4 regions of the Bradyrhizobium sp. 23 genome follow, and region 1 is predicted to be linked to each of the others. Evidence: predicted binding sites of a transcription regulator. Region 1 holds the regulator's gene; each other region holds the start of a gene.

Region 1 (7,728 bases):
GGGCAGGCGTCCTCGATCATCTGGCCGCGGCCCTGGCAGCCCGGACAGGTTCGCTCCAGCGTGAAGAAGCCCTGCGACTGCCGTACGCGTCCGGCGCCGCCGCAGGTCGAGCAGGTCTTCGGCTTGGTACCGGCCTTGGCTCCGATGCCCGAGCAGGCTTCGCAAGTGACCGAGACCGGGATCTCGATCTGCGCGGTCTTGCCGCCAAAAGCTTCCTCGAGCGTGATTTCCATGTTGTAGCGCAGGTCGGCGCCGCGCTCGCGGCCGCCACGGCCCCCGCGCTGTCCGGCCATGCCGAACAAATCTTCGAAAATGTCGGAAAAGGAGGAGGCGAAGCCCGCGCCGAAACCGGCGCCGCCACCGCCGCCCTGCTCGAAGGCGGCATGGCCGTAACGGTCATAGGCGGCGCGCTTGTCCTTGTCTTTCAGGACCTCGTAGGCCTCGTTGATTTCCTTGAACTTGACTTCGCTGGTGTTGTCCCCGGGATTACGGTCGGGGTGAAACTTCATCGCCAGCTTGCGGAACGACGATTTCAGCGCGGAATCGTCGGCATCGCGTTCGACTTCGAGGGTTTCGTAGTAGCAGCGCTTGGTGGACGTGGACATGATGAGCTCGGTCTATCCGATCGCGATTCAAGTCGGAGCGAAGCAACGTCGCCATGCAGCGATATAAGCACCCTTCCGCCTCGCGGCAGAGGATTGCACGGCAGTGTTCAGAATAACGGCTGGGAATTGATCGATCGTAACGGCCCCGATTTTATCAGTGCCGATTTTATCAGTGCCTTGGCTTGTCGAGCCCGACACGATGGCCTCCCCCGCGAGGGAGGAGGCCGTTGGCGTGTGGAGGGTCCAAGCCGTCCGCATCATCACCCTCGCGGGGTTCAGGCGGACTTCTTGTTGGTCTTGTCGTCGTCGACTTCGGTGAATTCCGCGTCGACGACGTCGTCCTTGGCCGCATCCTTCTTGGCGTCGGCCTCGGCCTGCTGCTTGTACATGGCCTCGCCGAGCTTCATCGAAGCCTGGGCCAGCGTTTGGGTCTTGGCCTTGATCGCTTCGGCATCGTCGCCCTTCAGCGCTTCCTTGAGGTCGCTGACGGCATCCTCGATGGCGCGGCGCTCGGTCTCGGCGACCTTCGAACCGTGCTCGGCCAGTGCCTTCTCAGTCGAATGCACCAGTCCATCCGCGTCGTTTTTGGCAGTCACGGCCTCGCGGCGCTTCTTGTCCGCCTCGGCATTGGCCTCGGCGTCCTTGACCATCTTCTCGATGTCGGCTTCCGACAGACCGCCGGAGGCCTGGATGCGGATCTGCTGCTCCTTGGACGTGGCCTTGTCCTTGGCCGAGACGTTGACGATACCGTTGGCGTCGATGTCGAAGGTCACCTCGATCTGCGGCATGCCGCGCGGGGCCGGCGGAATGCCCATCAGGTCGAACTGGCCGAGCATCTTGTTGTCGGCCGCCATTTCACGCTCGCCCTGGAAGACGCGGATGGTGACCGCGTTCTGGCTGTCCTCGGCGGTCGAGAACACCTGGCTCTTCTTGGTCGGGATCGTGGTGTTGCGGTCGATGATGCGGGTGAACACGCCGCCCAGAGTCTCGATGCCCAGCGACAGCGGGGTCACGTCGAGCAGCAGCACGTCCTTGACGTCGCCCTGAAGCACGCCGGCCTGGATCGCGGCGCCGATCGCCACGACTTCGTCTGGGTTGACGCCCTTGTGCGGCTCCTTGCCGAACAGCTGCTTCACGACTTCCTGGACCTTCGGCATGCGCGACATGCCGCCGACCAGCACCACTTCGCCGATCTCGGCGGCGGTGAGGCCGGCATCCTTCAGCGCCTTGCGGCAGGGCTCGACGGTCTTCTGAACGAGGTCATCGACCAGCGCCTCGAACTTGGCGCGGGTGAGCTTCATCGTCAGATGCTTCGGGCCGGTCTGGTCCGCGGTGATGAAGGGCAGGTTGATCTCGGTCTGCGTCGTCGACGACAGCTCGATCTTGGCCTTTTCGGCGGCTTCCTTTAGGCGCTGCAACGCGAGCTTGTCGTTGCGCAGGTTGATGCCCTGCTCCTTCTGGAATTCGTCGGCGAGATAGCCGACCAGGCGCATGTCGAAGTCTTCGCCGCCGAGGAAGGTGTCGCCGTTGGTCGACTTCACCTCGAACACGCCGTCGCCGATTTCGAGAATCGAGATATCGAACGTGCCGCCGCCGAGATCGTACACGGCGATCGTGCCGGCCTTGGTCTTGTCGAGGCCGTAGGCGAGCGCGGCCGCGGTCGGCTCGTTGATGATGCGCAGCACTTCAAGGCCCGCGATCTTGCCGGCGTCCTTGGTCGCCTGGCGCTGGGCGTCGTTGAAGTAGGCGGGCACGGTGATGACGGCCTGGTCGACCTTCTGGCCGAGATGGGCTTCCGCGGTCTCCTTCATCTTCTGCAGGATGAACGCCGAGACCTGCGAGGGCGAGTAGGTCTGGCCGTCGGCCTCGACCCAGGCGTCGCCGTTGGAAGCCTTCACGATCTTGTACGGAACGAGCTTCTTGTCCTTCTCGACCATCGGGTCGTCGTAGCGGCGGCCGATCAGGCGCTTCACTGCGAAGAACGTGCGCTCGGGATTGGTGACGGCCTGGCGCTTGGCCGGCTGGCCGACGAGGCGCTCACCGTCGTCCGTCACGGCGACGATCGAAGGCGTCGTGCGCATGCCTTCGGAATTCTCGATGACTTTGGCGTTCTTGCCATCCATTACGGCGACGCACGAATTCGTGGTGCCGAGGTCGATCCCGATGACCTTTCCCATGGTCCTGTATCCTTGTTTTTGCGGCAGGCTGGCTGGGCCCAGAAGGCACCCGAACCGAAACCCCCTAAGATCAAACATTCGCGATATTGCGATGGTTGGGGGTCATATAGGAGGGGGGGAGGTGCCTGCAAGGACCGAACGCAAGTTTCGGCCGTGAAAACATTGGGTTTTGGAAGAACATATCCGGGCTGCACCGCCCTTGCGGGTGAGGAATTATTAACAGGTCCGCGATTGGCCGGCATCCGCTACCGCATCCCGCCCCGCCCTGTTGCGGCCAGACCAAAACCGTTAAAAGGCGGGCAGCCGGCCGGGCTCGTCCTCGGGCTGCCTCGCGCGACAAAGCGGCCGGCTGGCCACCATCGAACGGCCTCAATGTGAACCAATCAGAGTGCCCATGAAGCTGATCCGCCCCCTCGCCGCGCTCGCCCTCCTCGTCGCCTCTACGCTTCCGGCTCTGGCCGCCGACGCCGTTTTCCCACCCGGCTTGCGCCTCGGCATGGTGCCATTGGTCGGCCTCAGCACGGCCAAGACCTTTCCCGGCTTCGAGAGCGAGGACGGCAACGTCAAGGTGCTGATCACGGAGCTGCCGCCGGCCGCCTATGGCGAGGTCGTGAGCGCCTTCAACTCCAACCCGGCCGGCACCAACGGCGTCAAGCAGGACAAGATCGAGACGCCCGCGGGCGTGGCCTATTTCACCACGGAGAGCGGCAAGGCGGGCGAGACGCCAGTGCGGCGCTATTCGATGATCGTGCCGGGCGCCGGCTTCTCCGGCTACGTCGCGGTGCAGATTCCGGAGAATGCGATCAAGATCTACACCGACGAGGCGGTGCGGCAGATGTTCGCGAGCGTCGTCACCCGGAAGCAGGTCTCGGCCGAAGAGCAGATCGCACTGATGCCGTTCAAGATCACCGATCTCGCCGACTTCAAGGACGTCCGCACGCTGGCGCCGGGCTCGAGTATCATCCTGGCCGACGGCGACGAGAGCTCCGGCTATGAATCGAAGCCGTTTATCATCCTCGGCGTGATTGGCGCCACACCGCAAGCCGCCGACGACCGCGCCCGCTTCGCCCAAGAGGCGGCGCTCCAGATTCCCGGCGTGCGCGAGTCGCGCGTCACCATGTCCGAGCCGATCCGCATCAGCGGCCAGCAGGGTTTCGAGACCCGGATCGACGGCGTCAGCGGCAAGGACAAGACGCCGGTGACCGTGGTGCAGTGGATCCGCTTCAGCAGCGGCGGCGCCTCGCTGCGCATCATCGCCAGCGCCCCGCGCGAGCAATGGCCGGCCGCCTTCACCCGCTTCCGCGCGGTCCGCGACGGCATCCAGCCGAAGGGCTAGCAGCATCCGCAAGCGGGAGAGGTGCACCGAACCCGCGGCTCAAGCACCAAAGCCGGCTGCATTTTCGGGCTTCTGTTCGTATACGAACGGAACTAGGCTCCCCCTCCGTTGAGTTCATCCTGGAGGGAGGCGAATGATGCTGGATCGGCGACAAGTCTTGGCGGCGCTCGGGACGAGCGCGCTCGTGGCGCTCGCGCCAACCGCAATTCTGGCAGCGGCATCGATCAAGCCGGACGATGCATCCGCGCTGCTCGTGATCGACGTGCAGAATTGCTTCCTGCCCGGCGGCAGCCTCGCCGTGAAGGAAGGCGAGCAGGTGGTGCCCGTCATCAACAAGATCTCGAAAGCATTTTCGAACGTGGTGATGACGCAGGACTGGCACACGCAAGGCCATATTTCCTTCGCGTCAGTCCACGCCGGCAAGAAGCCGTTCGAGACCGTCGATCTTCCCTACGGCAAGCAGGTGCTGTGGCCCGACCATTGCGTGCAGGGCACCGACGGCGCCGCGCTGTCGAAAGACCTTGCGATCCCGCACGCCGAGCTCATCATCCGCAAGGGTTTTCACAAGGACGTCGACAGCTATTCGGCCTTCCTCGAAGCCGACGGCAAGACCTCGACCGGTCTCGCCGGCTATCTGAAGGCGCGCAAGATCAAGCGCGTCTTCGTCGCGGGGCTGGCGACGGATTTCTGCGTCGCCTGGACCGCGCTCGACGCGCGCAAGGCGGGCTTCGAGGTCTATGTGGTGGAAGACGCCTGCCGCGGCATCGACAATCAGGGTTCGCTGGCAAAAGCCTGGGCCGACATGGCAAAGGCCGGCGTGAAGCGGATTCAGTCCGCGGATATCGCGGCGAGCGCGTAGGCCCGGTCAAAAAACGGCAAGACCCTCAGCCTGAGGAGCGCGCTTCTTCGCGCGCGTCTCGAAGGATGAAGGCCGCGCTGCAGCAGCGCGGCCTGCATGGTTCGAGACGGCGCTGACGCGCCTCCTCGCCATGAGGATCGACTTAGTTGGCCGCGCCGTTCGGCTCGTTGCTGTTGGCAGCGGGCGCAGCCTTGGCGCCGCCCTTGGCGACACCGACCAAGGCGGGACGCAGCACGCGCTCGCCGATGGTGTAGCCGGCCTGCATGACCTGCACGACCGTGCCTGCGGGCACCGACGCATCGGGCACCTCGAACATCGCCTGCTGGAAGTTCGGGTCGAACTTCTGGCCCGAGGGGTCGAACTTCTTCACGCCGTGTTTTTCCAGCGCGCTGAGCAGCGAGCGCTCAGTCAGCTCGACGCCCTCGATCAGCGAGGCGAGGCCTGCATCGGCCGCCGCACGGGCTTCGGCCGGAACGGCATCGAGCGCGCGCTGCAGGTTGTCGGCGATGTCGAGCACGTCGCGGGCAAAGCCGGTGATGCCGTAGAGGCGGGCATCCGCGACCTCCTTGGTGGTCCGCTTGCGCAAATTCTCCATTTCGGCCAGCGTCCGCAGCATGCGGTCGCGCGCCTCGGCGACTTCCTTCTGCAGAAGCTCGACGGAGCCGGGCTCGGGATCGTCGGGCATGATGTAGGGTTTTGACACCACGGGCTCGCCGGCCGCAGCACTCGTGTCTTCGGGTTGCCGGTCTCGATCGGTCATCGGCTCTCTTTTCGCATTCGTCTCAGGGGGTTTCTGGCCCGGATATCGTGCTTCGGGCGGCGAAAATCAAGCGCCCGTGATCGGCCCGGCCGCCGGTCAGCCCCCCAAGAGCCGGCTGACGATGCGGGCAGCGTAGTCCACGGTGGGGATCACGCGGGCATAATTCAGCCGCGTCGGCCCGATCACGCCCAAAACGCCGACGATATGGCCGGCGGCGTCCCGATAGGGCGAGATGATGGTGGACGAACCCGACAGCGAGAACAGCTTGTTCTCACTGCCGATGAAGATCCGCACGCCTTCCGCGGTTTCGGCCCGGCCGAGCAGGTCGATCACGCCGCGCTTGGTCTCGAGATCGTCGAACAGCAGGCGAACGCGCTCGAGATCCTCCAGCGCATGCAAATCCTCGAGCAGATTGGCGTGGCCGCGGACGATGAGCTGACGATCCTCGTTCTCGCCGCCGGACCAGCTGGCGATGCCGGCCGAGATCACCTTGTGCGTCAGCTGATCGAGCTCGGTGCGCGCCTCTCCGAGCGCGGTCTCGAGCTCCAGCCGCGCCTCGGCCAGGGTCCGGCCCCGAATGCGGGCATTGAGGAAGTTGCCGGCTTCGGTCAACGCCGAGGATGGAACTCCCGGCGGCAGCGTCAACACGCGATTTTCGACCTGCCCGTCCTCGCCGACCAGGATCACCAATGCCTTTTCCGGTTCCAAGCGGACGAATTCGATATGTTTCAGCCGCGCATTGGATTTCGGCGTCAGCACGACGGCGGCGGCGCGGGTCAGGCCGGAGAGCCGCGTCAATGCCTCCTCGAGCGCAGCCTCCACCGATTGCGCGTGGCCGACGGAGGTCAACTGGCTCTGGATCGCCTGCCGTTCACTGTCATTGAGGTCGCCGACCTGCATCAGGGCATCGACGAAGAACCGCAGGCCAAGTTCCGTCGGCAATCGGCCGGCGGAGGTGTGCGGGGCGTAGATTAGGCCAAGCTGTTCCAGATCGGCCATGACGTTGCGGACCGAGGCCGGCGAAAGCGGCATGGCAATCAGGCGCGAAATATTGCGCGAGCCCACCGGCTCCCCGGTCGCGAGATAGCTTTCGACGATTTGACGAAAGATGTCGCGGGAACGCTCGTTGAGCTGGGCGAGGCCCGCGCGCGGCGCGATCAGATGGATCGGATCGTGATGGGCCACAGACGGTAACTCCTCTAAGACACAGGTAATTTGTCTATCCCGGATGCTTCTGACAAGCGTGGCGTTGGCGGATTGGAAATCGGGGGTGAAGAAGGCCTCGATCTTCCCCCTTGCCGCCCACCCTCACCCCCCCTACAAGCACCGCCAACAGCACTTTTTTGAGAGTTTTGGAGGATTTCCCATGCGGCCAAGCCGCCGTGCGCCCGACGAATTGCGCCCCGTGACGCTGGAGCGCGGCGTGGTCAAATATGCGGAAGGCTCGTGCCTGGTGAAATTCGGCGACACCCACGTGCTGGTCACCGCCACGCTGGAAGACCGCCTGCCGCCATGGCTGAAGGGCCAGGGCCGCGGCTGGGTCACCGCCGAATACGGCATGCTGCCGCGCGCGACCTCGGAACGCACCCGCCGCGAGGCCTCCGCCGGAAAGCAGAGCGGCCGCACCGTCGAAATCCAGCGCCTGATCGGCCGCTCGCTTCGCACCATCATCAATCTCGAAGCGCTCGGTGAGCGCCAGATCACGGTCGATTGCGACGTGCTCCAGGCCGACGGCGGCACCCGCACCGCCTCGATCACCGGTGCCTGGGTCGCGCTCGCCGATTGCGTCAGCTGGATGAAGGCGCGCAACATGGTCAAGGCCAATGTGTTGCGCGACAACGTCGCCGCGATCTCCTGCGGCATCTACAAGGGCACGCCCGTGCTCGACCTCGACTATGCCGAGGACTCCGAAGCCGACACCGACGCCAATTTCGTCATGACCGGCGATGGCCGCATCATCGAGGTCCAGGGCACCGCGGAACGCGAGCCAT
Region 2 (7,728 bases), on a different contig from region 1:
GGGGGCTCGTGGATTGAGTGCGGTTGACGAGTGAGTTCGTTAAGGTCGCCAGTGCAAATAGCGGGAGCGCATAGCGCGAGATCAGAACAACGAACTGAAAAAGCCACGAGCAAAAAATGACCCCCGGCATTTTTCTGCCGGGGATCACATTTTTGAGAGAGTTGGATCAGAAGTCCATGCCGCCCATGCCGCCGCCCGGAGGCATCGCGGGCGCGCCGGTGTTCTTCTTCGGCAGCTCGGCGACCATGGCCTCGGTAGTGATCAGCAGGGCCGCCACGGATGCAGCGTTCTGAATCGCGGTGCGGACCACCTTGGTCGGGTCGATGATGCCCTTGCTGACCAGGTTGCCATACTCGCCCGTCTGCGAGTCGAAGCCGTAGGCGTATTGCTCCTTCTCCAGGACCTTGCCGACGATCACCGAGCCGTCTTCACCGGCGTTGATCGCGATCTGGCGGGCGGGCGCGGAGAGCGCCTTGCGCACGATCTCGACGCCGGTCTTCTGGTCGTCGTTCTTGGTGCGCAGGCCCTTGAGCTGCTCGGAGGCACGGAGCAGGGCGACGCCGCCGCCCGGGACAATGCCTTCTTCCACGGCCGCGCGGGTCGCATGCATCGCGTCATCAACGCGATCCTTGCGCTCCTTCACCTCGACCTCCGTCGCGCCGCCGACGCGGATCACCGCGACGCCGCCAGCGAGCTTGGCAAGACGCTCCTGGAGCTTCTCGCGGTCGTAGTCCGAGGTGGTTTCCTCGATCTGCGCCTTGATCTGAGCCACGCGCGCTTCGATGTCGGCCTTCTTGCCGGCGCCGTTGACGATCGTGGTGTTCTCCTTGTCGATCATCACCTTCTTGGCGCGACCGAGCATGTTGAGCGTGACGTTCTCGAGCTTGATGCCGAGATCTTCCGAGATCGCCTGGCCACCGGTCAGGATCGCGATGTCCTGCAGCATGGCCTTGCGGCGATCGCCGAAGCCCGGAGCCTTGACGGCCGCGACCTTCAGGCCGCCACGGAGACGGTTCACGACCAGGGTGGCAAGCGCTTCGCCTTCGACGTCCTCGGCGACGATGACCAGCGGCTTGCCGGTCTGCACCACGGCCTCGAGCAGCGGAAGCAGCTCGTTCAGCGAGGAGAGCTTCTTCTCGTTGATGAGGATGTAGGCGTCGTCCATCTCAACGCGCATCTTGTCTGCGTTGGTGACGAAGTAGGGCGAGATGTAGCCGCGGTCGAACTGCATGCCCTCGACGACGTCGAGCTCAGTCTCGAGCGACTTGGCTTCCTCGACGGTGATGACACCCTCGTTGCCGACCTTCTTCATGGCGTCGGCGAGGAACTTGCCGATCTCCGCGTCACCGTTGGCCGAGATGGTGCCGACCTGGGCGATCTCGTCGTTCGAGGTCACCTTCTTGGAGTTCTTGACGAGGTCCGCAACGACGGCTTCGACCGCGAGATCGATACCGCGCTTCAGATCCATCGGGTTCATGCCGGCGGCAACCGACTTGGCGCCTTCACGAACGATCGCAGCCGCGAGCACGGTTGCGGTGGTGGTGCCGTCGCCGGCTGCATCGGCGGACTTGGAGGCGACTTCGCGCACCATCTGCGCGCCCATGTTCTCGAACTTGTCCTCGAGCTCGATCTCCTTGGCGACGGTGACGCCGTCCTTGGTGATGCGCGGAGCGCCGAACGACTTGTCGAGCACGACGTTGCGGCCCTTGGGGCCGAGGGTGACCTTTACCGCGTTGTTGAGAATTTCGACGCCGCGCAACATGCGGTCGCGGGCGTCTACGCCGAACTTGACTTCTTTGGCTGACATGTGGGTCTTCCTGAATGTTTTACTTGGTCTCACCCTTTGCGACGCCCAGCAGGGCCCCTCAGGATGAGCGGTGCGAGCGATGGTTTAGGCGGCCTTCTTCTTGGCGGACGCGTCCGTGAGAACGCCCAGGATGTCGCTCTCTTTCATGATCAGCAGGTCGACTTGGTCGATCTTGACCTCGGTGCCGGACCACTTGCCGAACAGGACGCGGTCGCCGACCAGGACGTCGATCGGGATCAGCTTGCCGCTCTCGTCGCGGCCGCCGGGGCCGACGGCGATGACTTCACCTTGCGAAGGCTTTTCCTTGGCAGTGTCCGGAATGATGATGCCGCCAGCGGTCTTTTCTTCTGCGTCAATGCGCTTGACCACGACGCGGTCGTGAAGCGGACGGAATTCCATGCAGATCTCCTAAGCATTTACTACAGTTGAAGATTTCCCGATTGCTAGCAATCGTGGCCCGCGAGTGCCAATGCAGGCGCAGCTGAAATAGGACCGATTTTTTGGGGAACAAGTGTTTGTAGCAGGAAAAATCCGCTGGGCGGGCGGATCCCTGTTGGGGCCGCCCCAGATCACTTTCTCGGCTTGCCGCGAGCACCCGACTTTCTTCTGAGTGAGTCGTACGGCTCTGCGTCTCAACCCAATCTCGCCGCCACAAAAACCAGAAGTCCACGCGTTCCGAAGAATTCCCCACCAATTCCATCGCAATTTTGAAACGACTGACACCTGATGGGCTTGCTCTAACCTCGCCGCGAAAATGCCGCCGCGTTCAATGCAGGCTGTTAGGCTTGCAAGTCGAAAAGATAGGCCCACTCAGTCGCCAATCGATATTCCTTGTATTTCCGAGTAAGTCTGCGAACCGGGTGGTCACGCTTGAAAAATGCACCGCGTGCGTATGATGTCCTTGTGGCGGTAAGACGTGGCCCCGCTACGATGCCGATCTCACGATGCCAGCCCATACACCGGTAAATTCCGGCATAGGGGAGCCGTGGCTCCTGGCTCATGATCCTGGTTAAGAGGCTCGCTGTTAGACTCGCGCAGATAATGCCCGTTCTTATAGATCGCGATTCGTCATCTCTCAGTCGGCTAGCTTTAACTTTGCCTGTAGCCATCGGTTCGGGCGCAGAGTTGATCTGAGAAGCTAGCTGAGCCCGCCTTCTGCGAGCGTGCTTGTTTATCTTTCGACAGCGCTCCCGGCAGATTGCCGCTGGTGCGGAGGAGCCCGCGCCATCGCGAGTGTACTTAGAGCTATGGACGCGATCGTATCGTGCGTGTTTTCGTTGCCCGTGCGGCGTTAATGCGCCGAGTGCCTGTTGGCGCTGGAAAACATCGATTCGTTGCACGAGCAGAGTCGTGTTGGACGCTGAAGCGGCATGATCTTTCCAGATATCTTTGTGCGCATGACCAATTAGCTTCGCATGGACGCTCTTGACCGTCATCTACTACCGCGGCAACGAGAGCCAATATAGATCGAGAGAAAGAATGATGGATGTGATTGATCAAGCGAACGGTTCGGAGTTGCCGCCCGTCTTGCAGACGTCATCAAGACGCCTTCCGTGGGTTGTTGGATTTGTCGCCATCTTCATCGGGCTATGCGTTGGGGGTCAATTTTACCGGCCCCATATCGACCGAATGATCGAGGCGCTAGTGGCACGTGAAGTCGTCCCAATGCTGGCGTTGTCACCTGAAGACAAAGCGGCCCTTTCGGAGATTCGGTCGGGGCAACAGCAGGTGAGCGACGAGATTTCAGCGCTCAACCGCAACATCGATGCGCAGCAAGCCGATTTGAAACGCATGTTAGATCAAATCGCAGCCCTGACCTCAAGAATTGAGTCTCTGCAGAACACTGCTGCGCATCTCCTGCAGATATTCGTGCGCCAGTAGCCCAGGCCGCTTCAAAGCCGACTACAAGAGCCACTCGCCCGCCTAAAGCAGAAGGGCCCGTTTCCGTCGGGGGCGCGCCGCTGGGTTCTCGAGCCGGAGACGGACCGCCGATGATCCAGTGATGAAGCGTCGAGCCTGCCAGACATGGCGTCACTGAGAGGATGCAAGTCGAACTAGGAGCGAAGATTGCGGTGCTCACGTTCGGTCCTCCCAGGCGCGTTCGGTGAGGAGGACGAGAATGCGGCTCAACCGGTCGAATCCGAGATCCCTTGTATGGCTCGGGTCTGCGAGGGCAGCCATGGCACCCGCCAGGCCCGCCGCACCGGACGGCGTGGTGGCAAGGCCATCGTGGGCGGAGAGTACGCGGACAGCATCCACCAATTCCGCCTCGGGCACGGTGATGGCGCGAGCGCCGTGACGCCTGAGCACCGCAACGGCGGCCGCACTCGCCTGGCCGCAGGAGAGCATCTCCGCGGATGTTCGGAGATCGCCCATCACCCGAATCGGGCGACCGGCCGCGAGCGCGGGCGCGAGACACGCTGCGGTTTCCGGCTCGACCGTCACGATGCAGCCCGGAGATGCCAGCCAGCCCGAGAGGCCCTCGGCGATGGCAGCGGCGAGTCCGCCGACCCCAGCTTGTATAAAGACGTGTGTCGGACGCCCAAGGCCGGCGAAATCCACCTGATCACGGATTTCCGCCGCCGTGACGCCGTACCCCGCCATGACGTCGCAAACGATGGGGTCATTCGGATCGTCGGTCGTGTCGGCGACAAGAATGCCGGCGCCTTGGCAGGCCGCGGCTGCGGCCGCATCAACTGCATTGTCGTAGGTGCCCGGCACCCATACGATCTCGGCACCCTGATTCTCGATGCGGCGCGCGCGCGCTTTCGGCACGCCCTCGTGCAGGAACACGCGGGCAGGCGCCCCGGCAAAGCGCGCGGCGGCAGCTACCGCGAGCCCGTGATTGCCGTCACTGGCGCAGACCAGGGTCGGCTGCCCCTTAGGTCGGGCCGCGAGAAGGTCGGCCAACTGCATGCGCGAGGCCCGGACGAGCGCGCGCAGCCCGGCATAGGTGCCACCAAGCGACTTGAAACTGCCGAGCATGCGGCGGCCCTCATCTTTCGCTAGCACCTGCGCCACTCCGAGCCGCTCCGCAAGCGCCGGAAGGTTCAGGAGTGGCGTCGGCGCGTATCCGGGATCGAGGCGGCCAAGCTCGGCTGCGATCGCATTGACTGGTGAAGAGGAGGTGCTGTTCATGCGTTGATCTTGCCCGCTACAGGTGACGGCTGCTGCTGGACCGTTGCACAGCAACTGTTTGCGTCGATCATAATCAGCTGTATTTGCGAGCACCACCCTCGACGACTTCGATCGCGCGCTTTTCGCGGAGGCCCCTTTCGCGCTCGAGTCCGCCTACGCCTTAAATTGCGCATTTGCGCAATGATCTGAGAGGTTATCGGCAGGAAGTCTCTTGGAGCCGTAAGAAGTTTGCGAGCAGCATGTGCCCTCGTTGCGTAAGTATCGCGATCTTGCTGTACTATCCTATCGGGACCTTGCCTCGGACTTCACAATCCAGCCTTGGATCCATCACACTCACAGCTGCATGAGGTGCTCGTCAATGTCTGCATGAACCTGTGACCTATATGCCCCGAAGCAAATGCGTTAACCTCAACAACGTGGGACGCTTGGTGAGCCACAACCGCAATACAAGCAATCGCGACAGCGCGGGGTATATCCGGATCTCGCGTGACCAAATCACGTGTCCCCGATATGGCGACGCCGGTGGTGGTGTAGCTCGGCAGAGCAAAGCCCTCCGGACGCGCGCACCTGATCGACGAACCACATCCGCGCTTGCGCAACGGTATGGTCGACATTGCAAGGGGCTCTGCCATTACCGGCTGCAATGTCAAAGATCACCGGAGCTTGATCTGCCCCCGTGCCGCGCCGCCACAGCCGCACCGTGTGCGCATAGCCAGGTGTCGTCGCCATATCCCGCCCATAAGAGCTCGACAGCACCACCGTACCGAGATCAACCCATTCAGCGTCGCGGCTCGGCTTCCGGCAACACGAAGCTATCGCGAGCGACCGCTTTCCCGTCGACGTTGAACTCACGGAAGGTGACAGCATCGCTGGCGCGCCGGCAGGCTCAGCACTCCTGCGTCCATGAGCCCCGGGCAGCGAGGCCGTCGCATTCAGAAGCCGGTCTTCACCCTCGCTGATGCCGAGCTGGCCGATGTCGAGCAGAATGTCCCACAAGGCGGCGCGCGAATTCTTCCAGAGTGGTTCGTCGCCAGAGGCCGCGCGGACTGTTGGCGCACTTCCAGAGATTGTAGAGATAGCCGCCGGGCGGCTAATATAAGGTATATTGTCTGATCAACCATAAATCGAGGCCAGCGCGTCCCGCTCCCGCTCGAATGCCGCTCCGTCAAACGTCTGCAAGGTCTTGTAATTCTCCCGGTTGATAAATCTCAGCGCCTGCGCGCTTTCGATCTGTTCCAATCACAATATGGATCATCGTCTGGAGCCGAGAACGAGGGCTTTCCAGCCCGCCACTTTGTCTTCGCTCTTGCTTTGGTTGCAGTTCACTACCTCCAGTCCTGGCATTTAGGCGCACCGTGGGTCTGGCATCCGCGGTGAAGCGCCGTCTCTCGTAAGTTTCTACGACCTGACGAGACGTGAGATGCAAGGCCAGTCCTTGGCGGATGTCGCACGGCATCACAGCTTTAGTGCTGATGACAATACGCCCGCGGTTGGAGCGATCCCAGCGAAGCTCGACTGAAGGATTGCGGCGATGGCCCTCACGACGCAGCCCGACGCGGGCGCCATTCTGCGGTGCTGCTCTGTTCGCGGATATCACGTCGCAGAACCAGCCGACGTTTCGAGCGAACAGTACTTGGGCTCCTTCGCCTGCGTGATCGAGGCGATCGTTTCCGTCATCAAAGTCTGGTCCTCCCTGCATGTGCACTCCGGTATTCGGCAAATGTGTGTTGTGTTCGATTCCGACGCGGCCGTGTTTCAATGCACGTTTGTCGCGAAAACGACATTCCCGAGCCGAGGCAGTGGCGGTTTACAGAGCGGAAGGAAGTTCTGTCTTAATTTATATGCGATACGTTTAGCGTCGCGTGGGTGGCCGCTATTGGGTCACTCGGACGCCATGGTGAACGAACCTCCATCACGTCAGCGAAAAGCGTATCGCCAACCGTGCTACGGTGACGCCAGAAAGCCCGACCTTCAAGTTCAAATTTATCAATTGGCGCGTTGCGGGCTCCCCGTGCGACTACCACCTTTCACATCCGTAAGATTGGTTGTCTTTCCAACATCGCGCATACGCGCCAGATGAGCAGGTCATCGAGGGGCGTCCGCCCCCGAGGCGCTCGCGCTGGCGCCGCGGATCTGCGGCATCTGCTCGGTCTCGCAGTCGGTCGCCGCGGCTGCCGCTCTTCGCGATGCGATGGCGGCCGAGGTCGCGCCGAACGGGATACTCGTCACCAATCCCGCGCATGCGGCGGAGAATGCCGCCGATCATCTCATGCACTTCTACATCTTCTTCATGCCGGACTTCGCTCGCGAGGTCTGTGCCGCGCATGCACTACGAGACACGGGACCGTTTCGCAGCGACGCGCGGCACTGCGGCACGCGATGTCTTGCCGGGGCGGGCGCGGCCGCTCGAACCCATGGGTACCTTCGCCGGGAAGTGGCTGCATAGTGTGGCCTTCTAGCCGGCCGATGACGGCGGCCCGCTGGAAGGCGCTGATCGGCACCGATCTCGGCGACGCCGGCGCACGCTCGGTTGCCATCCAGCACGTCGTGCGCTCGTTCGATCCCTGAGTGTGCGCCGCGCATTGAGTGGTCTCTCGCGCGGGGGCGGAAACTTCGTTGTCGCCTGAAATCGAATTGTTTCCGCTTTTCTCGGTCGCGGCATGCGCGCGCACCGCAATTCGAGCAATTCAAATCTGCGACAATTTGGTATCACTCTACTCTACTTTCCTTACCTCTTCCAGCGCTTGGCCTGCTTCTTGCTGTCCTTGGCGTTATAGAGAAGT
Region 3 (7,728 bases), on a different contig from region 1:
CTGCGAGCTTGGCAAGACGCTCCTGGAGCTTCTCACGGTCGTAGTCCGAGGTGGTTTCCTCGATCTGCGCCTTGATCTGCGACACGCGCGCTTCGATGTCGGCCTTCTTGCCGGCGCCGTTGACGATCGTGGTGTTCTCCTTGTCGATCATCACCTTCTTGGCGCGACCGAGCATGTTGAGCGTGACGTTCTCGAGCTTGATGCCGAGATCTTCCGAGATCGCCTGGCCACCGGTCAGGATCGCGATGTCCTGCAGCATGGCCTTGCGGCGATCGCCGAAGCCCGGAGCCTTGACGGCCGCGACCTTCAGGCCGCCACGGAGACGGTTCACGACCAGGGTGGCAAGCGCTTCGCCTTCGACGTCCTCGGCGACGATGACCAGCGGCTTGCCGGTCTGCACCACGGCCTCGAGCAGCGGCAGCAGCTCGTTCAGCGAGGAGAGCTTCTTCTCGTTGATGAGGATGTAGGCGTCGTCCATCTCAACGCGCATCTTGTCGGCGTTGGTGACGAAGTAGGGCGAGATGTAGCCGCGGTCGAACTGCATGCCCTCGACGACGTCGAGCTCGGTCTCGAGCGACTTGGCTTCCTCGACGGTGATGACACCCTCGTTGCCGACCTTCTTCATGGCGTCGGCGAGGAACTTGCCGATCTCCGCGTCACCGTTGGCCGAGATGGTGCCGACCTGGGCGATCTCGTCGTTCGAGGTCACCTTCTTGGAGTTCTTGACGAGGTCCGCAACGACGGCTTCGACCGCGAGATCGATACCGCGCTTCAGATCCATCGGGTTCATGCCGGCGGCAACCGACTTGGCGCCTTCGCGCACGATCGCCTGGGCCAGCACGGTCGCGGTGGTGGTGCCGTCGCCGGCCGCGTCAGCGGACTTGGAGGCGACTTCGCGCACCATCTGCGCGCCCATGTTCTCGAACTTGTCCTCGAGCTCGATCTCCTTGGCGACGGTGACGCCGTCCTTGGTGATGCGGGGAGCGCCGAACGACTTGTCGAGCACGACGTTGCGGCCCTTCGGACCGAGCGTGACCTTCACCGCGTTGGCGAGAATGTCGACGCCGCGAAGCATCTTGTCGCGCGCATCGACCGAGAATTTGACTTCTTTAGCTGCCATCTGGATTTTTTCCTTAGGTGTTTAACTGGATAAGAGAGGGGCTCTTAGGCCGCCTTCTTCTTGGAAGCGGGGACGTCGAGGACGCCCATGATGTCGCTTTCCTTCATGATCAGCAGGTCGACGTTGTCGATCTTGACCTCGGTGCCGGACCACTTACCGAACAGCACGCGGTCGCCGACCTTCAGGTCGATCGGGATCAGCTTGCCAGCTTCGTCGCGGCCACCCGGGCCGACGGCGACGATCTCGCCCTGCGAGGGCTTTTCCTTCGCCGTGTCGGGAATGATGATGCCGCCAGCGGTCTTCTCTTCTGCGTCGATGCGCTTGACCACGACGCGGTCGTGAAGCGGACGGAAATTCATGCAGTTCTCCTAAGCTTTTGCACGATTTGGGAATTTTGGGTTGTTAGCAGTCTGCGCCGGCGAGTGCCAGCGCAGGCACTACTGAGATAAGGCAGGATTTTGGCGGGAGCAAGGGCTTGTAGCAGAAAAATAGCACTCGGAGTCGCCGCCTGCCAAAATCTCTTTCCATCGTTAATCGCGCTCGGCGCAGTATTAGCACGGAACTAGATCTGCTGCTAACGCATTGAATTTCAACAGCTTGTTAAACTTTTGGGCTTGAGATGGATTGTCAGTTTGCGTCACATTTCTCTCATGTGAGCGCATCAGTAGCGGGTGGCTCTTAAGGCGCACCGGAAAGCCACCCCTTGAATGCGCTCCTGCAAAGGAGGTTGGCATGGGCTTGCGGAGTGGAGCCGTTTCGGACGATTTCCGGAAACAGCTGCTGGGTTACGGAATGACGACGGCGCAGATTCTCTATCGGATGCCGGATCATCCCTCGCTGCTCCAGACTTACGTCTGGCAGGACTACGACATGTTTCCGAAATTTCCGGCGCTGAAGGATTTTCTGGCGTTCTGGCAGGAAAAGCTCGACGGTCCGCTTCACTCGGTGACAGTGGCGCATTCCAAGCTGATCAAGCCGGCCGAGTTGCGCGCGGTGGACGGCGTATTCCGGCTGCATTGAAGGGCGGAGCTGTAGGGTGGGTTAGCGTCAGTGTAACCCCCCATGCTTCAAAGATTGCGCAAGGAAGTGGTGGGTACGTTAGCGCTAACCCACCCTGCGATTTCGCATTCTGTGCTAGCCTCTCCCCATAACAACAGGGGAGGCCGCCCATGGCCAAGAAAGCAAAATCGCGCAGCGCATCGCAAGCCGCGGTGAAGAAGCGTAGCGGGGCCAAACCCGCAGCACGATCCACGGCGCGCAAGGCGGTGAAGGCAAAAGCCCCCACGACAACGGCAAAGTCATCCGTCAAGAAACCGGCGCGGCCCAAGCAGCGCATTGCGATCAGCCATCACCGCGAGGAAGACTTCAAAGCCGACGGTCTGCGTACCTACGCGAAATATCGCGACCTCGGCATCGCCGCCGCCAGCCAGGGCCTCGCGCAGGCGCACGTGATCCGGCTGCAAGGCCCCTGCAATCCGGACGAAGTGTCGAAGCTGCACTTTCACGACGTCGAATTCCAGATGGTCTACGTGCTCAAGGGCTGGGTGAAGACCTATATGGACGGAGAGGGCGAGACGCTGATGAAAGAAGGTAGCGCCTGGACCCAGCCGCCGAAGATCAAGCACATGATCCTGGACTATTCGGACGACGTCGAGCTGCTGGAGGTGATCCTGCCGGCGGAGTTCAGGACCGTGGAGTTGAAGGCGTAGGCGAGGCGGAGATCAGCCGCCGTCGTTGCAATAGCGTTTCCACATCGCGCGATAGGCATCGTCCACCGCTTGCACGTATGAGATTGGGTTGCCGGCGGCGGCAGCCCTGATCTGTCCGGGCAGTTCGCTGCGCAACTTATCGAGCTCGCCGATCTGCAACCCACGGCTCGCTGCGATTTCGACATAGGCCTCATCGCTGTCCGCGACCCACTCCGGCAGGCCCAGCGCGGTGAGGATGGAGCCGGCAGCACGGCTCGGCAGGCTGTGACCGAGCTTCGCCACCACCGGCACGCCCATCTGCAAGGCTTCCCACGTGCTGACGCCGCCATTCTGCGGGAATGGGTCGAGGCCAATATCGACGCGATTGAACGTTGCCAGATGTTCGTCTCGCGACGTGGCTCCGAGCAGATCGACGCGTTCGGCCGGCAATCGGCAAGCGGCAAACCGCGCCAGCAGATTGTCGCGGACCAGCTGGGCGTCCAGTGCAGTATCCTTGATCAGCAGTCGCGAACCGGCACCCGCTCGACAATCCTGGACCAGACTCCCACCGCCTCGTTCGAAATCTTGCTGATGCGGTTGAAGACACCGAACGTGATGAAGCCGTTCGCAAGCGCCGGCGTCGGCGCTCGCGCAATCCCGGCCGGTAGCGGCGCCAGCGTCACAAAGCACGGCAGGTCAACGATGGTCTCCGCAAACAGATGCCGAACCGCGGCAGGAATGGCGACCGGGTCCGAGAATAGATAATCGATCGTTGGCAGCCCGGTGCCGGTACCGTGGCCCCAGCCATGCGCCTGAACAGGTGCCGGTTTGCGCGCAAACACACCGAGGCGGTTTCCGCTGGTGTGGCCGGACAGATCGATCAGGATATCGACGCCATCGGCGCGGATCTGAGCGGCGAGGCGATCGTCGGACCATTGCGAGGCGTCGCGCCAGCGATCGGCGATCCCCTGAAACTCACGGGTCGTCGCGTCCGTTCTCGGTGAACAGGCGTAGCACACGATCTCGAACTGTGCCCGATCATGGTGCTGCAGGACCGGCTTGAAAATGAACGCCGCTGAATGTGTGTGAAAATCCGACGAGACATAACCCAGCACCAGACGGCGATCCGGATCGCGGCTGTTCTCATGCGATCCCGCCGCTGCTGAGGCGATCTTCGCACCGATCTGCTCCCACCATACATGTCGCGCTTGCTGATGCTGCGCAACGCTGGCGTCGGCCATGAAATCGAGGGTGAATATCTTGCTGGAGATCGTGCTCTGATCAGGCTCGATGTCGAGAGCTCTGTCGAAACTGGCGAGGGCTTCGTCGACCCGGCCAAGTGCCGCGAGACATTGGCCGAGCAGGCTGTGGGCCTGAGAGAAGCCGGGATCGGCCGCGAGAGCCTTCTCGCAATCGGACAATGCTTCGGCAACTTGCCGGGTCAGGAGCAAGATACTGGCCCGCCAGAGCCATCCATTCGCGTCGTCGGGTGCGAGGGCGATTGCGCGATTGCAATCCGCCATGGCTTCGTCAAATCGCTGAAGCTCCCGCAATGCAACGGCGCGGGTCGACAGCGCCGAGGCGTAGTCAGGCTTGATCGATAGCGCGCGGTTTAAGCTTGCGATCGCTTCGTCATAGGCGCGCACACGGCAGAGCGCCCAACCCCGGCCGTTATGGGCTTCGGAAAGTCTTCCGTCGATTGCGAGCGCCTTGTCGTAGCTCTCGAGCGCTTCCTGGTAAAGTTCAAGGGCCGCGCTTGCGTTGCCGAGATTGGACAGGGCCAAGGCGTAGTTGGGTCGAAGGGCGAGGGCCTTCCGATAGCTCTCGCGGGCCTCATTGTGACGTTTCAGCCCGTTGAGCGCGACGCCCAGGCTCATATGGGCTTCGGCAGATCGCGGATCCAAGGCCACCGCTCGGCTCAGCAAAATTTGCGCCTGCCGATAGTTTTTGGATTCAGACTCCAAAGCGCCCAGCAAATGCAGCGCGATGAATTGGTCGGGCGCAAGCTCCAGGAGTTCGCGATAGGCCGTCTTTGCCTCGGGGAGAAGTCCCGCCTTGTGCAGCTGGAGGGCGCGCGCGAGCAACGGCCCTAGCTCGGCTTTTTGCCGTTTCTGAAGCCGGGCATTTTGAAATGCCCGCTGGCCTGCGCTGTTGCTCATGAATCAATTCCAGCCGAATCTCCTGAAGAGATTAACATGGAAGGATTGTCGCGATTGCGCTGCGCCCCATCGGAGCTGCGAGGGCGCCAGCCTCACACAAGCTTCACGTCAACACCCCCACCACTGCTCCCATCAGGCACGTCGTCAGCGTTCCCGACACGATCGACTTCAGCCCGAGCGCATTGATTTCCTCGCGCCGTTCCGGCGCCATCACGCCGAGACCGCCGATCATGATGCCGAGGCTGGCGAAATTGGCGAAGCCGCACATCGCATAGAGCATGATCAGGCGCGAGCGCGGATCGAGCGTGCCGGGCGGCAGCTTCGAGAAGTCGACATAGGCGATCAGCTCGTTCAGCACGGTTTTCGTGCCCATCAGGCTGCCGGCGGTGATCGCCTGATCCCACGGCAATCCCATGAGCCAGCACACCGGCGCCATCACGAGGCCGAGCAGGCGCTGCAACGAGATCGCAGCGCCGCCGACATCAGGCAGCAGGCCGAGGATCGCATTGACGAGATAGACCAGCGCCACCAGCACCAGCAGCATGGCGACGATGTTGATCAGCAGCTCGATCCCCGCGCCCGTCCCTTTCACGATCGCGTCCATCGTGCTGGAGACCTCCATCTCGGGAGCCTCCAGCGCGCCGGCGGTGCGCTTGTCGGATGTCTCCGGCACCATGATGAGGCTGACCAGGATCGCGGCCGGGGCACCCAGCACCGAGGCGATGACGAAATGGGCGGCTGCGTCGGGAATGAGGGGAGCAAGGAGCGTCGCATACAGCACCAGCACCGTGCCGGCGATGCCGGCCATGCCGCCGGTCATCACCAGGAACAACTCGCTGCGGGTCATTTGCGCGAGATAAGGCCGCACGAACAGCGGCGCCTCGACCATGCCGAGAAAGATGTTGGCGGCGGTCGAGAGTCCGACCGCGCCGCCGACGCCGAGCGTCCGCTCCAGCAGCCAGGCCATGCCGCGCACGACCGGCGGCAGCACGCGCCAATAGAACAAGAGCGTCGTCAGCACGCTCATGACCAGCACGATCGGCAGCGCCTGGAACGCCAGGACGAAATCGGCACCCGGTGCTTTCAGGTCGAAGGGCAGGGGACCGCCGCCGACATAGCCGAACACGAAGGAGGAGCCGGCGCGCGAGGCCGCCGAGATCGCGCCCACCGCGTCGTTGATGGCACCGAACGCGCGCGCGACGACGGGCACCTTCAGGAGAACGATCGCGGTGACGAAGGTGGCGACGAGGCCGATCGCCGCCTGGCGCAGCGAGGCCGCGCGGCGATTCTCGCTCAGGACCAAGGCGATCAACAGCAATGCGAAAACGCCGAGTGCCGATTGCAGCCGCAGCATGATGTCCCCAAACCCCGATGATTATGGCCACCCCTGCGTTGCAAACGCAATGCCGGGAGATTGTCGAAGCGTCTCGCTGTTGACAAGCAGGTCCGCGTCAGCCACGCGGAGCACGTCGACATCAGGAGCCGGATAGCCCGAGCGTGACCGAAGAGGCGATGCCAGACCAGCCCATATCGGGAAACCCGCCGGTCAGTGCCCGCGCGCTCCTCTCCCATCGCGCCTTTCTGTTCTTTCTGCTCTCGCGCAGCCTGTCGCGTTTCTCCAGCCAGATTGCGGCGGTCGCGATCGGCTGGCAGATCTACGATCTCACCGGCTCGGCCTTCGATCTCGGCATGGTCGGCCTCGTGCAATTCCTGCCCACGGCGCTGCTGGTGTTCATCGCCGGCCATGCCGCCGACCGCTACGAGCGCAAGCGCGTGGTCCAGCTCTGCCAACTCGTGGAAGCAGCGACCGCGCTCTATCTCGGCGTCATCACCTATCTCGGCTTGGTCAGCGAAGTTCAGATTTTCGTGGCCACCTTCGTGCTCGGCATTGCCGGCGCGTTCGAGAGCCCGACCACCGCGGCGCTGCTGCCGGCGATCGCGCCGCAGGGCTCGCTCCAGCGCGCCACCGCCGTCTCCAGCGGTGCGGCGCAGGTCGCGACCATTACCGGTCCGGCGCTAGGCGGTTTTGCCTACGCGGTTGCGCCGCATCTCGCCTACGCGGTCATGGTGCTGTTCTGGATCTTCGGGATGATCCTGACCGGCTTCATCCGCCCGCGCCCGCAGGCGATCGCCAAGGACATGGCGGGCGCCGACAATATCTTCGCCGGCGTCCGCTTCATCCGCGGCAATCCCGCGATCCTCGGCACTATCTCGCTCGATCTGTTCGCGGTCCTGTTCGGCGGCGTCGCCGCGCTTCTGCCGATCTATGCCCGAGATATCCTCCAGACCGGTCCGATGGGGCTCGGGATCCTGCGCGCCGCGCCCGCGGTCGGCGCGCTGCTGATGACCATGGTGCTGGCCCGTCACGCCATTTCGCGGCATGTGGGCCTGCGCATGTTTCAGGCAGTGATCGTGTTCGGCGTCGCAACGATCGTGTTCGCGCTGTCGTCCTGGATGTGGCTCTCGGTGCTCGCGCTCGCCGTTCTCGGCGCGGCCGATACGATCAGCGTCGTGATCCGCTTCTCGCTGGTGCAGCTCGCGACGCCCGACGAGATGCGTGGCCGGGTCGGTGCGGTGAACTTCCTCTTCATCAACGCCTCCAACCAGCTCGGCCAGTTCGAGAGCGGGGTGGCCGCCGCACTGTTCGGCGCCATGCCGGCAGCCGTGCTGGGCGGCGTCTGCACGGTCGCGGTGGCGCTGTTGTGGATGCAGCTGTTCCCGAGCCTGCGGCAGGTGGAGAGGCTGGAGTAGGAGAAGGTCT
Region 4 (7,728 bases), on a different contig from region 1:
TCGAGCCGAGATACATCGCGCGCGCACCGAGCGGATTTTCGGGGCCGCCTTCCATATGCCTCGGCAGGTCAGGACGGCGCGCGATCATTTCCGCCGGCGGCGTCCAGGCCGGCCATTCGCGCTTGGCCGTGATCGACTTCACGCCGGACCAGGTGAAGCCGGGGCGGCCGACGCCGATGCCGTAGCGCATCGCGCGGCCGTTGCCCTCGACGAGGTAGAGGAATTTGTTCGGCGTATCGACCACGATCGTGCCGGCGCTTTCGTTGCCGCTATAGTCAACGAGTTGTTTCTCGAATTTCGGATCGAACTGACGCTGCCGCGGGTCGACCGCCTCCTGCTGGAGACCTGCGTCCTGCATCTGCGGTTCGCCCATCGGCGGCAGGCGGCGCTGGTCATAATAACCCGGCTGCTGCTGATACACCGGCTGCTGCGGAGCGTAGGCCGGACCGCGACCGGGCCCGTCACCGAAGATGAACTCGATGAAGCCGCCGCCCATGTTCGAATTGGACGCGACGCGAACCGGCGCAGGCGGCACCTGCGGCTGGTACAGCACCGCGGGCGGATCGTTCGGCACGCTATTGTCGAAGGCGCTGGCGCTGTTGACGCCGGCAAGGAAGGTGCAAGCGCTGCCAAGCAGCGCAACAGACATTTTCTTGAACATCGACGTACTCTGTACTGTTTCGTCTAGATCACATGCGTCGTGGCGAGGTGATGGCTGATCCGCACCCGCGACGTGGTCAATAAAGAGCAAAAGCCGTTTTGTTTGGTAAACGGAAACGCCATTTCGATTCACCACGTCGTCGGCAGCGGCGCAATTTGGCGATCAGCGTTTATTTTCGATGAACGCCGCGCACGCATGGTTAATCGCTCGTTTGCAAGCCGTCGCGCACAGCCGTACGACAGTTCCGGCTGTGAACTTCGTGTTAAATCGCTTCTGCCTACAAAGACGCGTGAGTGAGGTGGGGGGAGTTCTTGATGGCTATTCACCGCAAACGTTTTCGTGTCGAGGAGGCTATTGTCGGCGAGATGCCCAGCCCCGAAATGATTGAGGAGGCTGCGCCGATGCATAGCGAGATCATGGCCGAGTTGCGTGCGATCCGCACGCAGATGGCGAAGGGCACCGCGCCGTTGTCCGGCAGCGCCGCCATGGCGGCGATCGACGCCTCCACCGCCCACGAGCTCTCGGAAGCCCGTACCATGCTCGATACTTACCGAGCGCAGATCGAGCAGTGCGAGAAGCTGAAGGTCGAGCTCGACCTCATCCACGACGCCATCGACCGCACCAAGCGCGAGATCGCGACACTGCATGGCAAGAGCTTCGACGGCGGCGAAATGGCCAAGGTCAATGGCGAGCTCGGCGCGGTCGTCGGCGGTACCGAACAGGCGACCCAGCAGATCCTCGAAGCCGCCGAGTCGATCGACCAGGCGGCCAGCGCGATGGCCAAGGTGCAATCGGCCGATCAGCAGAAGCGGCTCGCCGACGATATCCAGGAACGCGTCATCTCGATCTTCGAAGCCTGCAACTTCCAGGACCTGACTGGTCAGCGCATCAGCAAGGTCATGAGCACGATGAAGTTCATCGAGCAGCACATCAATTCCATGATGGAAATCTGGGGCGGCGTCGACGCGATCAAGTCCCACGTCGTGCCGCAGGTCGACACCCGCAGCGATGACGACAAGCTTCTCAACGGCCCGAAGCTCGCAGGCGACGTCGGCCACGCCTCGCAGGACGACATCGACGCGCTGTTCGACTGAACGGACGCGACGCTCTGAATAACGAAACGCCGGCGCAAGCCGGCGTTTTTTTGTTGTCTATCGTCCCCCGCTGTCATCGTCCGCGCAGGCGGACGATCCAGTATTCCAGAGACGGCAATGATTGAGCCGAGAAGCCGCGGCGTACTGGATGTCCGCCTGCCGCCTACGCTAAAGCTTCGGCGCCCCTGGACCTCAACCCCGGCGAAGCCTTGGCGTAGCCGGGTCGCGGGGCATGACGAAGGATAGAGACTACGCCCTCGGCGCGCAGCGGACGTAGACCATGTTGCCGTAGCGGGTGGCGGCGTCCTTGTCGATGAAGCGGGTGATGAGGACGCGGCCGTCGAAGGAGACGATCTCGCGGTCCTGGTCGCCGGGCGTCGGACCTGCCGGCCCGATATAGTTCTTGCCGCTCGGCGAGCCCTTCAGGCGCAGCTCCTGCGGTGTTGCCTGGTCGGCCAGATGCATGATCACGCCGCCGGAGGAGCCGGCCGTGATCACGTAAGGATTTTTGCATTGGGCCCGGGCGGCAGCCTCGGTGCGGGCGCGGTCGGCCGGGTTCTGGAACGAGGCCAGGCCCCAGCGCCCGACGATCTCGTCGGCGCGGATCGACGCGGGCATTTCCGGACCGGTGCCGGGCTCGGCCTCGGGGGGCGGTGAGGACGAAGAAAAGGACGGCAGGCTCATGCCGCCGCCGCAGGCACCAAGCAGCAGCGCCAGGCAAGAAGCCGCCGCCAGATTGGCGACCGTGCGCGCGTGAGCTGAACTGATCATGGCATTCCCCCGGACAAAACCATGGCCGCACCCCTTACGCAGCCAAGCGCAAAACCGCTGCCGGAGCAATGACGTCCTTTAATACGCCGGCACCCCGAACAAGTTTCCAATGTCACCATCCTATATCCGTCTCACCAATCGCTTAACCACCTTTGCTTGACAGGATCGCGGCCAAGCCATATTCCCGGGCGCACCATTAGCACTCTGAAAGATGGATTGCTAACGCGCGCCGATCGATCCTCGGGAAGGGTGGACGGAAGCGCCGCCCGCCCACTTCCTCTCCTTCCGAAGCGAGCCTCCAAAGGGAAACGTCATGACTAAATCCAAATTTCGTCCGCTGCATGACCGTGTCGTGGTCAAACGTATCGACGCCGAGTCAAAGACCAAGGGCGGCATCATCATTCCGGACACGGCCAAGGAAAAGCCGTCCCAGGGCGAAGTCGTCGCCGTCGGCCCCGGTGGTCGCGACGAGGCCGGCAAGCTGATCCCGATCGACCTCAAGGTCGGCGACCGTGTGCTGTTTGGCAAGTGGTCGGGCACCGAGGTCAAGATCGACAACGATGAGCTCCTGATCATGAAGGAGTCGGACATTATGGGCGTGATGGCCTAAGGCCAGACGCCTGAACGGCCGCTGAATGCATGCCCGGGTCACTCGATCCGGGCATGCATCATTCCGCCGGGTTCGATCGCGGACCCCGGAATGAGGCGACCCAATTAGCAAGACACATCACGAAGAAGAGGAATTGCAGACCATGGCTGCCAAAGACGTCAAGTTTTCCGGAGACGCGCGCGAACGCATGCTGCGCGGCGTCGATATTCTCGCCAACGCCGTCAAGGTGACGCTCGGCCCGAAAGGCCGCAACGTGCTCATCGAGAAGTCGTTCGGCGCGCCCCGCATCACCAAGGACGGCGTCACCGTCGCCAAGGAGATCGAGCTCGAGGACAAGTTCGAGAACATGGGCGCCCAGATGGTGCGTGAGGTCGCCTCCAAGACCAACGACCTCGCCGGCGACGGCACCACCACCGCGACCGTGCTGGCCCAGTCCATCGTCCGCGAAGGCGCCAAGTCGGTTGCCGCCGGCATGAACCCGATGGACCTCAAGCGCGGCATCGACATCGCGGTCGCGGCCGTCGTCAAGGACATCGAGAAGCGCGCCAAGCCGGTCGCCGCCTCCTCCGAGGTCGCCCAGGTCGGCACCATTTCGGCCAACGGCGATGCCGCCATCGGCAAGATGATCGCGCAGGCGATGCAGAAGGTCGGCAACGAGGGCGTCATCACCGTCGAGGAGAACAAGTCACTCGACACCGAGGTGGACATCGTCGAGGGCATGAAGTTCGACCGCGGCTATCTCAGCCCCTACTTCGTCACCAACCCCGAGAAGATGACGGCCGAGCTCGAGGACGCTTACATCCTCCTGCACGAGAAGAAGCTGTCCGGCCTGCAGGCCATGCTGCCCGTGCTGGAAGCCGTGGTGCAGTCGGGCAAGCCGCTCGTCATCATCGCCGAGGACGTCGAGGGCGAGGCGCTGGCCACCCTGGTCGTCAACCGCCTCCGTGGCGGCCTGAAGGTCGCCGCCGTCAAGGCGCCGGGCTTCGGCGACCGCCGCAAGGCCATGCTCGAGGACCTCGCGATCCTCACCGGCGGCCAGCTGATCTCCGAAGACCTCGGCATGAAGCTCGAGAGCGTGACGGTGAAGATGCTTGGGCGCGCGGGCAAGGCTGTGATCGACAAGGAGAACACCACGATCGTCAAGGGCGCCGGCAGGAAGCCGGAGATCGAGGCCCGCGTCGGCCAGATCAAGGCCCAGATCGAGGAAACCACCTCGGATTACGACCGTGAGAAGCTCCAGGAGCGCCTCGCCAAGCTCGCAGGCGGCGTCGCGGTGATCCGCGTCGGCGGTGCCACCGAGATCGAGGTCAAGGAGAAGAAGGACCGCGTCGAGGATGCGCTCAACGCCACTCGCGCCGCGGTGCAGGAAGGCATCGTCCCCGGCGGCGGCGTCGCGCTGCTCCGCGCCAAGAAGGCGGTCGGCCGTCTGACCAACGCCAATGCCGACGTCCAGGCCGGCATCAACATCGTGCTGAAGGCACTGGAAGCCCCGATCCGCCAAATCTCCGAGAACGCGGGCGTGGAAGGCTCGATCGTCGTCGGCAAGATCCTGGAGAACAAGTCCGAGACCTTCGGCTTCGACGCCCAGACCGAGGAGTATGTCGACATGGTCGAGAAGGGCATCATCGACCCCGCCAAGGTGGTGCGTACCGCGCTCCAGGACGCCGCATCGATCGCCGGTCTGCTGGTGACCACCGAGGCCATGGTCGCGGAGTCGCCGAAGAAGGAAGCCGCCTCCGGCATGCCGGCCGGTGGCGGTATGGGCGGCTTCTAAGGCCGAACCTCGCCTGACAGTGCTGCGAAGGCCGCCTCCGGGCGGCCTTCTTTTTGCCGATCATGGCCCGTGCTTTCCAATTCAACCGGCGGCCAAAACCCACTACGGTGACGGCCGATTCGAATTGTTTGGGCCTGATCTCGTCGGAAAACCGCTTCACACTTTCCGGATCATGCCCACTTTGCCCGGGGATTTCGTCGATGCGCGCGCTTGTGTTTTGCTCCACGGCCGTTCTGGCGGCTCTGCTTGCAGGTTCGCCAGAGGTCGCATCCGCCCAGATGAAGCTGGCGCCGAAGGCCACGGCGCCCGGCGGCGTCGAGACGCGCTATTTCACCTCGATCGACGGGCTGATGGACGGCAATGCCGACGTGATCTTGAAAGAGACACGCCAGGGCAAGACCGTCACCGCAGCCGTGCTCGACGTCTGCTATCCCGTCGCGAAGAATTCCGACCGCAAGGACCGCTTCGTCGTCAATCTCCAGGTCGCGGGCCAGAACCTGACGGGTACGACGCAGAGCCTCGGCGCGAAGGCGCCGGTCACAGTCAAGCTGCTGCGCAAACAGGCCGGAGACACGTTCGAATTCCGCGGCCAGATCAGCATTGGCCAGACCGTGACCGAGGTCACCTCGCCCGACAATTCCGATCTCAGCGAGAAGGAATTCCTCGACAACCAGACCTCCGACGACGGCATCACGCCGCAGCCGAAGGACTTCACCGACGTCTCGCCGGAAGCGATCGCGGTCAAGGTCAAGCTGGATGCCGCGACCGAGTTCCTGAAGAGCCTGAAGGGCCAGGACGTCGAGGTGACGCTGGCGAGTCTCACCGTCGGCTGCGACGCGCTGCGCGCGGGCGAGCAGACCATCAACATGTCGGTCGATCCGGAGCGCGCCGGCGCGCTGCTGGCGAAATTCAAGGCGACGCCCGGCGTCACCGCCGCGGGCTGGACCGCGGGCATGACCGAGATGGACCGCACCATCCGCATTGCCGCCGCCGATTGGCGCGAGGGCGACAAGATCAACCGCGACAAGCTCGCGGCCGCGGTGGCTGGCGTGCTGAGCAGGACGCTCGCGGCAAAGCCGGTCTCGCAAAGCTTCAACCCGGCGACCGGCAAGCTCAAGCTGGTGTTCAAGCGACCGAACCAGGATTTTCCCGCGCTCGAGCTCACCGACACGATCGAGGTCGCGGGCCTCGTCTCGCCCGACAAGCCCGGCACGACCGACAAGCTCATGCTCTGGATCGGGAGTCCCGCGACCACGACCACTGACGAGAGCAGCGGCGCCAAGCTCAATCTCTCGGACGAAGCGACCGCGGACGAGGAAGGCGATCAGCCCGACGACAACGGTTCGGTCGAGGCGCTCACCAAGGAGCTGAAAGGCCAGCGCTGGGACGCCGACAAGTCGGTGTGGAAGTGATGTAGCCCGCATATCAACTCTCGGTCGTCGCCCGGCTTGACCGGGCGATCCAGTACTCCGAGAAGGTTTTGATGAATCGAGAAGCCGCGGCGTACTGGATTCCCCGCCTGCCGCCTGTGCTAAAGCTTCGGCGCCCCTGGACCTCAACCCCGGCGAAGCCTTGGCGTAGCCGGGTCGCGGGGAATGACAGCAGGGGCTAATTGCCGTTGACGCGAAAGCGCAGCGGCTTGGGGCCGACGAGCGTGAGCACGTCACCCTGGCGCTTCCAGGTCTCGACACTGCCCAGGGCTGCAACGAGATCGTCGTCGGCCTGGGCCCTTGCCGGCGGGCAGGAGCGGTCCTGGATCTGGCCGGGGACGAAGATCACGGTGTTGCCGGCAACCGAGAACTGGCCCTTGCCGCCCTTGCACCAGAGCTCCAGCACGACTTCGCCATTGTCGCCGATCTCGATGTTCGGAATCCGCTTCGAGCCCGGCTGCGGCAGCGCCTCCAGCGTCATCTCGGTGCCGAACGGAAAACCGTCCTCCGCACGCGCGAGCGTGGACATCGCGAGCGTTGCAACCGCCGCACACACCATCTGCCTGAACGAAACCATGAGACCTCTCGACCGACGTGATTTGCGGCACCTTCTATAAGACGGCGGCGCCGTTGAGAAGGTTCGCCCATGGGCCACGCAAAAATCCCCGCGAGGAGCAACCTCGCGGGGATTTGGCTTGAAGCCGGGCGTGGCCTGCTACTTCAGGACCATCGCCGTGAACGGCCAGACATAGGCCTGCAGCGTCACGAACACGCCGACCAACGAGGCCAGCACGATCGAGTGCCAGAACACGAAGCGCAGGATCGTGCCCTCGTGCCCGTACCAATTCGTCGCGGTGGACGCGACCACGATCGACTGGGCGTCGATCATCTTGCCCATCACGCCGCCGGACGAGTTCGCCGCAGCCATCAGGATCGGCGACAGACCAAGCTGCTCGGAGGTGATCTTCTGAAGATTTCCGAACAGAACGTTGGAAGCGGTATCCGATCCCGTTAGCGCCACGCCCAACCAGCCGAGCAGCGTGCCGAAGAAGGGATAGAGCACGCCGGTTGCAGCAAAGGCGAGACCGAGCGTCGCGTCCACGCCGGAGAGCCGCGTCAGCGTGCCAATCGCGAGCATCGCCGAGATCGTGATCAGCGAGATCGCGCAAAGCCGGATGGTGCGCCCGTATTCCGTCAAGAGCCGGCCAGGACCGACGCCCATCAGGAAGCCTGAGATGATCGCCGCAATCAGCATGCCGGTGCCGGTGAACGAGAGATAGGTGAAGCCGAACACCGCGCTCTCTTTCGTCGGCCCCGGCGCGACCGGCGGCATCTTGTTGATCATCTGATGCAGCTCGGGAACGGGATAGTTCCAGGTGAAGATCGAG

What was found. The regulator HrcA, encoded in region 1, represses chaperone genes, less so after heat shock. The targets are predictions, from matches to a motif close to GTTAGCACTCNCNNNNNGNGAGTGCTAAC.
Region 2: a site for HrcA is predicted at 2,250-2,278, ahead of IVB32_RS13010 (co-chaperone GroES). Genes of this name have one in related genera too.
Region 3: a site for HrcA is predicted at 1,522-1,550, ahead of IVB32_RS16020 (co-chaperone GroES). Genes of this name have one in related genera too.
Region 4: a site for HrcA is predicted at 2,722-2,750, ahead of IVB32_RS07560 (co-chaperone GroES). Genes of this name have one in related genera too.

What each region holds. Positions count from the first base shown of each region.
Region 1 covers NZ_JADPJF010000151.1:495,486-503,213, forward strand. Annotated here, with positions in the region: gene dnaJ (molecular chaperone DnaJ) at 1-605, opposite strand, end outside; gene dnaK (molecular chaperone DnaK) at 881-2,782, opposite strand; gene IVB32_RS39410 (hypothetical protein) at 3,177-4,118, shown strand; gene pncA (bifunctional nicotinamidase/pyrazinamidase) at 4,255-4,977, shown strand; gene grpE (nucleotide exchange factor GrpE) at 5,120-5,737, opposite strand; gene hrcA (heat-inducible transcriptional repressor HrcA) at 5,834-6,922, opposite strand; gene rph (ribonuclease PH) at 7,104-7,728, shown strand, end outside.
Region 2 covers NZ_JADPJF010000049.1:18,181-25,908, forward strand. Annotated here, with positions in the region: gene groL (chaperonin GroEL) at 167-1,807, opposite strand; gene IVB32_RS13010 (co-chaperone GroES) at 1,892-2,206, opposite strand; gene IVB32_RS13015 (hypothetical protein) at 3,287-3,688, shown strand; gene IVB32_RS13020 (pyridoxal-phosphate dependent enzyme) at 3,884-5,041, opposite strand; gene IVB32_RS13025 (hypothetical protein) at 5,441-5,941, opposite strand; gene IVB32_RS13030 (hypothetical protein) at 6,111-6,644, opposite strand; gene IVB32_RS13035 (hypothetical protein) at 7,086-7,391, shown strand; gene IVB32_RS42775 (hypothetical protein) at 7,391-7,513, shown strand.
Region 3 covers NZ_JADPJF010000064.1:193,151-200,878, forward strand. Annotated here, with positions in the region: gene groL (chaperonin GroEL) at 1-1,120, opposite strand, end outside; gene IVB32_RS16020 (co-chaperone GroES) at 1,165-1,479, opposite strand; gene IVB32_RS16025 (usg protein) at 1,853-2,140, shown strand; gene IVB32_RS16030 (cupin domain-containing protein) at 2,290-2,829, shown strand; gene IVB32_RS16035 (hypothetical protein) at 2,842-3,258, opposite strand; gene IVB32_RS16040 (tetratricopeptide repeat protein) at 3,327-4,784, opposite strand; gene IVB32_RS16045 (nucleoside transporter C-terminal domain-containing protein) at 5,071-6,321, opposite strand; gene IVB32_RS16050 (MFS transporter) at 6,480-7,718, shown strand.
Region 4 covers NZ_JADPJF010000037.1:302,011-309,738, forward strand. Annotated here, with positions in the region: gene IVB32_RS07545 (L,D-transpeptidase) at 1-661, opposite strand, end outside; gene IVB32_RS07550 (protein phosphatase CheZ) at 976-1,755, shown strand; gene IVB32_RS07555 (hypothetical protein) at 2,005-2,526, opposite strand; gene IVB32_RS07560 (co-chaperone GroES) at 2,840-3,136, shown strand; gene groL (chaperonin GroEL) at 3,279-4,910, shown strand; gene IVB32_RS07570 (hypothetical protein) at 5,111-6,322, shown strand; gene IVB32_RS07575 (META domain-containing protein) at 6,519-6,917, opposite strand; gene IVB32_RS07580 (L-lactate permease) at 7,056-7,728, opposite strand, start outside.